DNA from 3 places in the Amedibacillus sp. YH-ame6 genome. Region 1 is predicted to be linked to each of the others. Evidence: predicted binding sites of a transcription regulator. Region 1 holds the regulator's gene; each other region holds the start of a gene.
The links. Region 1 encodes Rex, which represses fermentation and respiration genes when NADH is low (regulators of the CRP and FNR family bind a similar motif). Its sites were predicted from a motif close to GTGAANNNNTTCAC; they were not measured.
Positions count from the first base shown of each region.

Region 2: the regulator Rex is predicted to act here: its motif matches at 2,385-2,398, upstream of ACWG0P_RS00260 (iron-sulfur cluster assembly scaffold protein).
Region 3: the regulator Rex is predicted to act here: its motif matches at 2,475-2,488, upstream of ACWG0P_RS10675 (4Fe-4S dicluster domain-containing protein).

Region 1 is NZ_JBSPEZ010000004.1:5,619-9,899, forward strand. Features, by position in the region: gene ACWG0P_RS04520 (diguanylate cyclase domain-containing protein) at 1-1,314, shown strand, start outside; gene ACWG0P_RS04525 (redox-sensing transcriptional repressor Rex) at 1,448-2,077, shown strand; gene asnS (asparagine--tRNA ligase) at 2,329-3,711, shown strand; gene ACWG0P_RS04535 (N-acetyltransferase family protein) at 3,755-4,281, shown strand, end outside.
Region 2 is NZ_JBSPEZ010000001.1:38,190-42,470, reverse strand. Features, by position in the region: gene ACWG0P_RS00280 (hypothetical protein) at 1-228, shown strand, start outside; gene ACWG0P_RS00275 (hypothetical protein) at 403-783, shown strand; gene ACWG0P_RS00270 (histidinol-phosphatase HisJ family protein) at 849-1,628, shown strand; gene ACWG0P_RS00265 (histidine phosphatase family protein) at 1,625-2,191, shown strand; gene ACWG0P_RS00260 (iron-sulfur cluster assembly scaffold protein) at 2,530-3,222, shown strand; gene ACWG0P_RS00255 (GGGtGRT protein) at 3,237-4,238, shown strand.
Region 3 is NZ_JBSPEZ010000015.1:73,171-77,451, reverse strand. Features, by position in the region: gene ACWG0P_RS10690 (transglycosylase domain-containing protein) at 1-224, opposite strand, end outside; gene ACWG0P_RS10685 (YneF family protein) at 326-541, opposite strand; gene ACWG0P_RS10680 (hypothetical protein) at 609-941, opposite strand; gene ACWG0P_RS10675 (4Fe-4S dicluster domain-containing protein) at 1,007-2,455, opposite strand; gene ACWG0P_RS10670 (DMT family transporter) at 2,570-3,427, opposite strand; gene ACWG0P_RS10665 (xanthine phosphoribosyltransferase) at 3,566-4,162, shown strand; gene ACWG0P_RS10660 (ECF transporter S component) at 4,174-4,281, opposite strand, start outside.

The sequences.
Region 1 (4,281 bases):
CATCTACTAGGTTTTTATTATCATTTAATCAACGATGAACAAAACGCTCTTCAATTCTATATGGAATCAATTGCATTGGCAGAGGAATTAAAAGATGTATACCAAAGATGTAATGCTTGGAATAATATTGCTGATATGTTTCAAGGACATAAACAATATGATGAAGCTGTAAAATATTATCAAAATGCATATCAAGCGATGTTGGAAGGGCAGTTTAAAGATGCTCGTTTATTGACAATCGTTCTGTACAATCTAGCAGAAGTAAACGGTTATATGGACCAGCTAAATGAAATGGATGCGTATTTAACAATTTGTGAAGACAGTGAAATAGCCCGTATGGGGGATACTAGTTTTCATACGTTTTGTTGTCGTACAGGACGTCTTTTAGAGGCAGCGTTTCAAGGAAATAAAGAGAAAGCGAAAGAAATTTCTGAAGAAATTATAGAACGTGATTATTATGGAGTAGATGATCGTTATATTATTATCATGTTTTTGCTACATATCACGAATGCCCTTATAAAACTTAAAGAAAAAGAATATGCGAAACGCTATTTAGATATATTGGATGAATATGGCACGATGAATGAGATATCTTTCATTCGCCGTCTTGTAGATTTACGTGTTTTTTACGCGGAGTCATTTTCAGAAGATGCAGAACTTCAAGAGAGTTATCAATCTTATTATCATACAATGCGTAAGATTTCCGTTATGGAAGATGATGTTCGTGTGAATGGTATGAAGGCTAGAATACATCTTCAAGAAATAATTTTAAAACATGAAACTACGTTGAAAGAAAATAGGCGCTTAGTAGATGAAGTTCATATTGATGATTTGACCAATATTTATAATCGTCGTTATTTCAATCAACTTATGGAAGAAAAAGATGGCACGATTCATTCTTTAGGAATTATTATGATGGATATTGATTACTTTAAAGAATATAACGACTCGTATGGACACATTCATGGCGATCTTACATTGCGTATGGTCGGTGATACTTTGAATCGTTACAGCCATGATGGTATTATCCCTTGTCGTTATGGTGGAGATGAATTTGCATGTTTCTGTAAGAATCAAAGCAACGAAGAAATCGAGAAGTTCATTCATGCGGTACGAAGTGATTTAGCTGCACAAAATATGGAACATAAGCAATCAAAGTGTAGTCAACAAATTACGTTATCCATTGGTTATGCCAACTGTGATGGACAGACTATAGCTGATACGCATGAAGTTTTAAGATTGGCAGATAAGGCTATGTATTGTTCAAAAGAAAGAGGAAGAAATACTTGGACTCGATATGTAGAAGAAGTATAAACTAATGATATTGTATATATAATAGAATCAAATTTTTATGTATAAAAGATACAATAAATATTACGTTAGTTAAGAAAGATAAAATATTCACAAATGTATAAAAATGTGGTATACTAGCTTGTGGGTGATTATAATGTCAGAGAAAAATGTACCGCGTGCAACCTTGCAGCGCTACCCTGTATACTTAAAAGCATTACGTAAATTAAAGAGTTCTGGAGTAGAAAGAATCATGTCAAAGGAACTTGCTAGTGTCGTCAATATTGAACCGACTACCATTCGTAGAGATTTTTCTTTTTTAGGAAATCTTGGGAAACAGGGCTATGGTTATGATGTAAATCGCTTGATTGAAATCTTTAACCAACAGTTAGGTATGGACTTTGATGAAAAAATTATACTTGTAGGAGCCGGTAATATGGGGCGTGCCTTAATGAAGTATAATAAATGGGATTATGTTGTAGGTGAAATAGCTTGCGCATTTGATGTGAACCCAGATCGTCAAGGAGTACGTTTTGGTATTCCAGTATACGATATTAAAGATTTAGATGAGTTAGTACCAGAAGGATGCCGAATAGCAATTCTGGCAATATCTGAAAATATTCAACAAACAGTAGATCGATTGATTGCCTGTGGTATTACAGGTTTGGTTGATTTTACGCATGAACATATACAAATTCCAAAAGGGGTTGTATTAAAGAGTGTAGATGTGGTATCATCTATACAAGAGTTGGTATTTGAAACAAACAGCTTGAATACAGAACGATGAAACAGACCCTGATAGGTCAAGTGTAGAAGCGAGCCATGAGGGTGAAAGATGGTACATACAAATCTATCAAGCGAACAGCTGTGGAGTTAAGCCGGAGAAATCATAGTAGACGGCTTCGTAGGGATTACGTTATATCCAAATCAAGATGTCTATCATGTATTTGATAGGAATCAGGATGGCACCGCGTAAAGATACGTTCCTGAATGTTAGGAACGTTTTTTTGTTGTTACAGAACATAGGAGGAAAGAAAAATGTTTGAATTTATGACAATTAGAGAGCTCTATGAAATTGTGATGAGTGGCTCTCATGTAGAACTAGACTCATTAGAATATGTGCAGTTGCAAGGGTGGATTCGTACCAATCGTTGCAGTGGAAAATTAGGGTTTATTGAATTAAATGATGGTACGTATTTCCGCAATGCCCAATTGGTGTATATGCAAGAACTTAAAAACTTTGAAGATGTAGAAAAGTATCCTACAGGGGCAGCAATCAGTATCACTGGTAAAATAAAATTGACACCAGAAGGGAAACAACCTTTTGAAATTATCCTTACGGAAGCTACTTTAGAAGGTGATTGTGATCGTGATTATCCATTACAGAAAAAGCGTCATAGTTTTGAGTACATGCGTGAGATACCACATTTACGTCCTCGTGCAAATAGTTTTTATGCAATCTTCCGTTTACGTTCTGTGTTATCTATGGCAATCCATGAATTCTTCCAAGATCAAGGATTTGTATATGTGCAAACTCCAATCATTACTGGAAATGATGGAGAAGGTGCTGGCGAGATGTTTCGTGCAACTACCATTGATAACCAAAACTATGAAGACGATTTCTTTGGGAAAGAAGCGTTCCTTACCGTTACTGGTCAATTGCATGTAGAAGCGTTTGCGATGGCTTTTCGTGATGTGTATACGTTTGGTCCAGCGTTCCGTGCTGAAAACTCAAATACTTCACGTCATGCGTCAGAGTTTTGGATGATTGAACCAGAAATTGCATTTGCCGATTTAGATGATGATATGAACCTAATCGAAGACATGGTGAAATATTGCATTGACTATGTGTTAGAAAATGCACCAGAGGAAATGAACTTCTTCAATACCATGATTGATAAAGGATGCATCGATCGTATCAAAAGTGTACGCAACAGTGAATTCAAACGTATGCCTTATACAGAAGCAATTGAACTGTTATCAAAAGCAGATGTGAAATTTGAAAATAAAGTAGAGTGGGGAATGGATTTGAACAGTGAACATGAACGTTATATCTGTGAACAGATTGTAAATGGTCCTGTCTTCTTAACGGATTATCCAAAAGAAATCAAAGCGTTCTATATGCGTGTAAACGATGATAACAAGACTGTAGCTGCTTGTGATCTACTTGTGCCAGGAGTTGGTGAGTTAGTAGGGGGATCACAGCGTGAAGAACGTTATGATGTATTAGAGAAACGTATGGATGAACTTGGAATGGCGAAAGAAGGATTGCAGTGGTATATGGATCTTCGTCGTTATGGTGGATGTAAACATGCAGGATTTGGACTAGGATTTGATCGTTTGTTAATGTATATGACAGGTATGCAAAACATTCGTGATGTAGAACCATTCCCACGTACGCCAAGAAACCTAATATTTTAAGAAAAAGCCATGATGACCTCATGGCTTTCTACTAGGAGAGACTATGAAAAAAATACGATTCGCGACTTCACGCGATATACCAACGATTTGTACAATCTATGAGTATTATGTAAACAACAGTGTCGCTACTTTTGCCTATGAAGCAATGAATGAAAAAGAATGGCAAGAAAAACTTACAACCATACAAAATAAATATCCATTTTTGGTATGTGAACTGGATGGTGAGGTCGTTGCTTATGCATATGCAAGTAGCTTTCGTGAAAGAGAAGCGTATCAATGGGATGTAGAGTTAAGTGTTTATGTGCATCCTAATGTTGTACGTCAACAAATTGGATCATCCTTAATGAAGGTACTTCTAGCATTACTTAAACTACAAAACTATCATATCGCTTATTCTTGTATTACAATTCCTAATGACGCAAGCATTTCCTTACATGAAAAACTTGGCTTTCATACAATTGGAGTATTTAAAGAATGTGGATATAAGTTTGATCAATGGTTAAGTACTGTTTGGATGGAATATGTGCTTTCTAATTCACCTCAACCAAGAGGTATCCTAACAATAGCACA
Region 2 (4,281 bases), on a different contig from region 1:
TACGATCCAAGTGATTATGAGAATACGCTAAAGTATATACAAGAACTTATAAATACAGGTGATTTTACATTGGTAGATGCGACTTGCGCTATCGAAGATGTACGCAATAAGGAAGGTGAATGGATATCTGATGTGATATGTCATACAATCGAGTGCAAACAGTGTGGACAACGGTTTGTGTGTAGTATAGATACCTATCATGGACAAGGTTGTTTTAGAATAGAATAAAAGAACTATACGCTTTTTCGATATTGTCAATTTGATATAAGTACGATATAGTTAAAAGCGATAGATATCATCATACAATGCAATGTAGATACATACGACTAGGGAAGATATTTGAATGAGGTACTACGAATTTGCATATGTTATGATAAAGAAAAACTTTTTATGGAGGAAATCATGAATATTAAAAGTGATGATGTTTTATGTTGTCTGCGTTCCTTTGGGTTTTCTTGTGAAGAAAAGACAATGGAAGGTTTTTTGCGTTACCAAAAGAGAATTGGAGATTTGTTAGTAACTGTAGCAAATGGTCAATTTGAAAACAAAATTCGTATTAGTATGTTACAAGATGGGGAAGGTAGAATCAGAACGTCTTATAAAGATATTATGGTTTTTATGGATATGTTAAAAGATATGATGATTGCGGGATTGATTGAAGAGGGGGCTGTAGTAAGCACAATGAACCCTTATGTTGAAGGCTCTATAGTAGAAGATTTTGAGGATATGGATAATCCACTTTTAGGGTTGCCTCGTAAACCAGAAGGATTTATGGCACAGTAATGGTTGTTTTGTTTGCAATCTCTTTTGTTGTTAGCGTATAATGTAAAAACAAAAGAGGTGATTGTATGATAGATGGACATATGCATTTAGAGAATGGGCCATTGCATGTAGATTATGTTATGGAATTTGTGAATGCTGGAGTAAAAGTAGGTATGGATACGATTCATATCCTTGACCATACGCATCGTTTTATCGAATTCCAACCACTGTATACAAGATTAAAAGAAGCATCCCATTATCAAAAAGAATGGTTTGAGAAGAAAACATTAGAACCACTACAAACCTATTTCGATTTGATTGAAGAAGTAAAACAAATGGATTTACCAATCGAAGTGAAATTTGGTTTAGAAGTATGTTATGCGCCAGAGGATAAAGAATTTTTACGTGAGATATTAAACGCATATCCATATGATTTTTTGATTGGAAGTATTCATTCTATCGATGGGTTACTCTATGATATGAATTCTTTTTCCCGGGAAATCTTATGGGATAAATATGATACAAATGCGATATACAAACGATATTATGAAATTATGGAAGATATGATTTGTAGTGATTTATTTACACAAATTGGACATCCTGATCAATTGAAGTTGTTTCATTATGATCCTACGTATGATTTAAAACCAACGTATGAGCGATTAGCACAAGCGGCAAAAGAACATGATGTGTATATGGAATGCAACACAGGAATTTATTATCGTTATAACCATGAAGATATGGGGACGAATAAAGAGTTCATGGATATTTTGAAAAAACATGGAGTAAAGATCATGACAGCGAGTGATGCACATCAAAGCAAACACGTTGGAATGTATATTAAGGAAGTAAGTGAGACATTATGAGTATATATTTTGTAAGACATGGACAGACCGATTGGAACTTGCATGGAAAGATGCAAGGACATACGGATATAGAATTAAATGATACAGGAAGACAACAAGCGTTGATTGCTAAGGAAAAACTTGCGGATGTTCAGATGGATTTCATTTATGCTTCTCCCTTATCTAGGGCGAAAGAAACAGCATCCATTATCAATGAGAACTGGGATCTTCCTCTCGTTGTGGATGAACGTTTATGCGAGCGAAGTTTTGGCGAGTATGAAGGACATTCCAGTGATGGATTAGATTATAGTAAACTTTGGAAACTTTGTGAAGAACCGCCATTTCCTGGGGCAGAAAATAGTATTGCTTTTTATCAACGAGTGGAAGCATTCCTTGATACGATTATTGACCAAGCACAAGAAAAAAATATCTTGATAGTAGCACATGGTGGAGTTAGTATTCCTTATTATTGTTACTTTCATGGCTATGAGTTTGAGAACCTAAATGAAGTTTTGTTAGGGAATTGTGAAGTAAGTCGTATGGATGGTAAAAAGTATAGTTGTAAACAAGAAGCGAGTGTTTAATTGTAGCGATAGGTGGATTCCCACCTTTTCTTTTTGTTTGAATAGGGAGGTTTGCGAATTATTGTGTTTTCATATCGTAACATCCATCCTTATAAAATCCTTTATATTCTTCGTTTTTGTAGGGATAAACACGCTCTTTTCATTGACATACTATACGAAAAGAATTAAAATAATAGGGCAGGATACTTTTTTTGTGAAATATTTTACAAATAAGAAAATTCTATGTATTCTTGCAGTATGTTATAAAAATTAACATCGCGAAGCAATCGCAAAAAAGCTTTCCAAGAAGAAAGCGAACAGTAAATCTATCATGGATTTTACGGGAAAGGAGAAATGACATGATTTATTCAAAAGAAGTCGAAAACATGTGCACTGTAAAATGTGGTGCAAGCCATGGTTGTGCGCCTATTCCTGAAGAAGGAAAATGGGTACATTCAAGAGAAATCAAAGATATCTCTGGTTTGACACACGGTATTGGATGGTGTGCTCCACAGCAGGGTGCCTGCAAACTTACATTAAACGTTAAAGAGGGGATTATCGAGGAAGCATTGATTGAAACAATCGGATGTTCTGGTATGACTCACTCTGCAGCAATGGCTAGTGAAGCAATTGTTGGAAAAACATTACTTGAGGCAGTAAACACTGACCTTGTATGTGATGCTATTAACACTGCAATGCGTGAATTGTTCTTACAGATCATTTATGGTCGTACACAATCTGCATTCTCTGAAAATGGTCTTCCAGTAGGTGCTGGTCTTGAAGACTTAGGTAAGGGAACTCGTTCTCAAGTAGGTACTATTTACTCAACAAAAGTAAAAGGTCCTCGTTACCTTGATTTAGCAGAAGGTTATATCTTAAGCATGGGTCTTGATGCAAACGATGAAATCATCGGTTACCAATATGTAAATATGGGTGTATTCATGGATGCTGTTAAAAAAGGTACAAATGCTGAAGACGCTTTAAACAACGCAAAGAAAACGTATGGTCGCTATGCAGATGCTGTTAAATACATCGACCCACGTCACGAATAGGAGGAGGAAAAATCATGGCATTATTTGAAGGATACGAAAGACGTATAGATAAAATCAATGAAGTTTTAAAGGCACATGGCATTTCTTCCATTGAAGAAGCAAAAAAACTATGTGATGACAAAGGTGTAGATGTTTATAACCTTGTAAAAGAAATTCAGCCAATCTGTTTTGAAAACGCTAGCTGGGCTTATATCTTAGGTGCTGCTATTGCTATCAAAAAAGGTGACAAAACTGCTTATGAAGTTGCAAAATCTTTAGGAGAAGGTTTACAGGCATTCTGTATTCCTGGTTCTGTTGCTGATGATCGTAAAGTTGGTATTGGTCATGGTAACTTAGCTGCTATGTTACTTGACAATGATACAAAATGCTTTGCATTCTTAGCAGGTCATGAAAGTTTTGCTGCTGCTGAAGGTGCTATTGGTATCGCTCGTAACGCTAACAAGGCTCGTAATGAACCATTACGCGTTATCTTAAACGGATTGGGAAAAGATGCTGCAAAGATCATTTCTCGTATCAATGGTTTCACATATGTAGAAACTAAATTTGATTATTTCACAGGTGAACTTCATGAAGTGAACAGAACTTCTTACTCTACTGGAGAAAGAGCTGCTGTTAACTGTTATGGAGCTGATGATGTACGTGAAGGTGTTGCAGTTATGCATAACGAAGGTGTAGATGTTTCTATTACTGGTAACTCTACAAACCCTACACGTTTCCAACATCCAGTTGCAGGTACATACAAAAAAGAATGTATTGAACAAGGGAAGAAATATTTCTCTGTAGCAAGTGGTGGTGGTACAGGACGTACACTTCACCCAGATAACATGGCTGCTGGTCCTGCTTCTTATGGTATGACAGATACTATGGGACGTATGCACTCTGATGCTCAGTTTGCTGGTTCTTCATCTGTTCCTGCTCACGTAGAAATGATGGGATTAATCGGTATGGGTAACAACCCAATGGTTGGTGCTAGTGTTGCTGTTGCTGTTGCGATTGCAGAAGCGATGAATAAATAAGAATTATATTCTATAGAAGGTTATGCGTACATATGCATGCCTT
Region 3 (4,281 bases), on a different contig from region 1:
TAAAATCTATGGTCTTCTATAGATACCGTTGCCTTTAATAAATAAGAGCTTATATCTTCGCTTGAGACGTATTCACTACTTCCTTGGATTTCACTCACTTTATCCTCAATACTTTCTTTATTGATTGCGGATTTATAATTGAAGAATCCAACTCCAGCAAATACAATGCCACCTAGAAGAGCTAATAGCAGTATTAACAACAATATTCTTTTTAATATTTTCATAATATCACCTGCCCCTAGTATAACATGATATGTTTTATTTTTTCGTTATCTTACACTTCTGTTATTGATTGTAAGAAAAATAAAACACGGTTTCCCGTGTATTATCTATTGGAATTAACAGACTTCATTATTTGCTTGATCTGCGCTTCAGATGGTTTTCTTCCCATTTGCAAGAACATTGCACGAATCATTTTCTCGTTAATAGGTGGGTTTTCTTTCAGTTCTTTCTCAAACTTCTTTCTTGTGAAATAAAAGCCTAAGAAACCTCCGACCACTAAACCAACTAGTGTTAATATAATAGAACTAACTAAATCCATATGTAATCCTCCTCGCAGTAAGTCCATTTTACTATTTTTAAGAACATTTTACAATACTTTTTCATCTTTATTCGCACTCAAGCGCAAAAAAATTACGAAATATACGTTTCACAAATGGAAGAAATGGATTCTGTTCAGAATCTATTTTTACAAAATATTCAAAACATTCCATGGAATATTGTTTTTGTCTTATTGAGTGATCTAAATAAAGTATGGATTCCTCCATGACAATTGCGCTTTGAAAGTACGAACTCGCGCTTATCATCAAAGAATTTATATCGATTTTTTCAAACATCAATTCTCTTTGTTCCATCGACAGATCTTCGCTAGAACGTAAAAGTTCAGGATGTTGTTGTATCAATTCATAAAAAGAAGGACGTATTGCATAGCATACTTTCATAATATCACCAAAAGTATCCTACCATACATCCTATCATTTCATTGTCGTTTTATGTCAAAAAGGTATTAACGGTGTAAATCGATGTCTGAGAAATCGTATTTCTCTAATGTGGAATGAATTGTCTTATCCTTGATTGGTAAGTTTTCTTTCGTCATTCTAGCTTTTACTTTCATCGCAGACTCAATGGTTGCAGGACCACAAATACATCCACCCTGACAAGCCATTCCTTCTAAAATATCAGCTTCAAAGCGATTTATCTTCATCATTAACAATGCTTTCTTACAAGCAACGCTTCCATCCGCATATTCCGCTTTAATTGCTTCATCGCCATTTTCTGCAAGTGCAATACCAACAGCTTTTGAAACTCCTCCTCCAATAGAGAAGTTACGTCCATGAGCAGATGCTACATCTTCATCACGTGGAGTTACATTTTCAGGAGAGATATGTTTAGAAACCAACATTGCCCCTAATTCTTCAAATGTAATACAGAAATCAACTTCACTATCTAATGCTTCTTGCTTCTTAGCAACACAAGGACCAACAAATACAACTTTGCAATCTTTATGCTTGTTTTTCAAATATCGAGCCGTAGCCACCATTGGACTTACCATATGGGATACATTCTTTTCATATACTTCCGGGAAGTGTTGTTTTGCTAAATTCACAAACCCAGGACAACAGCTAGTTGTAATTTTTACGCCTTCTGCTTTATGTTTTTTTGCATCTTCTTTTTCATACCATGCTACCGCATCTGCACCAATTGCTGCTTCATATACATCTTTAAACCCTAAAAGACGCATACTTTCCTTAATTTGTGGAAGTGTAGCTTCATCAAATTGTCCCTGAATAGCAGGAGCAAAAACTGCATACACATCATTTTCACTTTTTAATTCTTCTATCACGTTTACCATCCAAGACATGTCTTCGATTGCCCCAAAAGGACATTTTGCTTGGCAAGCACCACAGTTGATACATTTTTCTTCATCAATAAGAGCAAGATTGTCTTCATCCATAGAGATAGCATCCACTGGACAACTTTTCATACATGGACGTTGTGTTTCAACAATCGCATTGAATGGACAAGCATTCTTACATGCCCCACATTCTTTACATTTGTCATAATCAATAAATGCACGACCTTCTCCCATATGTATAGCATCAAACTTACATGCTGATAAACATGCTTTCGCCATACATTTACGGCAGTTGTCTGTTACTTGAATTTTTTGAATAGAACAGCCATCACATGCCGCTTCGATGACACGAACGATTTGACGTTCATTGCTATGTTCAACAGGTACAGGTGTTTTCCCTAATGCGATACGAGTACGCTGACGAATAATTTCTTTTTCTTTATACGTACAACATCTAAAATCAGCACGTTTTCCAGGAATCAGAAGATTCGCTACTTCATCGCATGTATCTTCATTGATTGTTCCAGAAAATGCACGTCTACTAACTTCGAGTAGAACATCGAACTTAAACTGTCTTGCTTCATGGGTAAATAATGACATAATATCCTCCTAATCACTTGTGTAATTTTTAACAAGCTAATTATAGCACAAACAAATTATAAAAAAAGACAGAAATGAAAAATTTTTGTCTTTTTTTACATTCGTCGTTTATGTTTACTTCCCTTTTGGCTTATATTCAATATAAAGTACACTTGCAAATATCAAACACGCTCCTACAATCATCATAATACTCATCGTCTCATGAAGAATAAGGAAGGAAAACAAGGATGCAAACAAGGCTTCCATAGAAAGAATTAAAGAAGCACTATTGGCACTTGTGTATCGTTGTGCAAATGTTTGTACTAAATATGCTAACAAGGTAGATACAAAAATCAAATATAGAATATTTCCCAATGCACTCATTTCAAAGTTTGCTGGTGGTTGTTCAAATATCAATACACATATGGTAGACATTACTCCAGCACCTATCATTTGCAAAGTTGTCATTACCACCGCATCACTATGATGAGAATAGCGCTCTAATGCAATCATATGTGTTGCGAAGAAGAACGCACAGATAACAGATAAAACATCTCCCACATTCAAGCTTAATGCATCTGGTTTCAAGGTTAACAAAGCAATCCCAACAACACAAATTACACTTGCTATAATTTCTTTTTTATTCGGTTTACGTCTTACATACAACCACAACAAATAAGGAACAAATACGACATTAGTAGCCGTCAAAAATGCATTCTTACTTGGTGAAGAATATTTTAAACCAAAGGTTTGAAAAGAAAATGCCAAAAACAATAAAGCTCCACATAATAAACCACGTGTAATTACGTAACGATCAAGTGTCTTCAACTTTTTAAAACATAATATAAACGGAATGATTGCTGCACCAACAAAACGAATCATCATGATATAAAAAGGAGAAAAAGTATCCAAAGCACCACTTGTCGCAATAAATCCACCGCCCCATACGATGGTAACAAAAATCAACATCAGATTTGCGTATGAACGCTTCATTCTCTCACCTCATTCGCGTTATATCTTATCATAAACTTCATATCGATTAAAATACTTTTTTGGAATTCCTTGTAAATATTGCAAGTTTCCTATTTATTCTCTATAATATTTACTATATTTGAAGATGGAGAAAAGCATATGAAATTACTAGAAGATTATATTAGACGATATGGTGAATCGTTAAACAAGGATGTTTTAAAGGTGGATTCTTTCTTGAATCATCAAATTGATGCAGAGTTAATGATGCAAATCGCTCAAGATTTTAAAGAACATTTCAAGGATGTTCCCATCACAAAAGTGTGTACCATTGAAACAAGTGGGATTGCGCCTTCTTTGATGCTTGCTTACTTATTACAAGTACCTGTTGTATTTTTTAAGAAGAACACGTCTAAAATTTTGACTGACGATATTTATAAAACGAAGGTGCATTCTTTTACAAAAGATTTGGATTATGATATCACCTGTTCGAAGAAATATTTATCCGACAATGATTATGTATTATTCATTGATGATTTTATGGCAAACGGAGAAGCTTGTTTAGGCGCTATCGATATTATAAAGCAAGCAAATGCCAAAGTAAGTGGCATTGGTATCGTGATTGAAAAAGCTTTCCAATCTGGTAGAAGCAAAGTAGAAGAACAGGGATATATGGTATACTCTCAAGCAAGAATTGCATCTTTAGACAAGGATCACATAGCGTTTGTAAATGAAGAAAAACCCACATCGAACAACTGATGTGGATTTTTTTAAATCTTATCTATTCTGTTTTGATTTCGGATCTTCATAACAACCCGTACCAAAAATGGTACCACCAACAACTGCAATACAATCCCAGGAAAGGCAGTCACAAATGC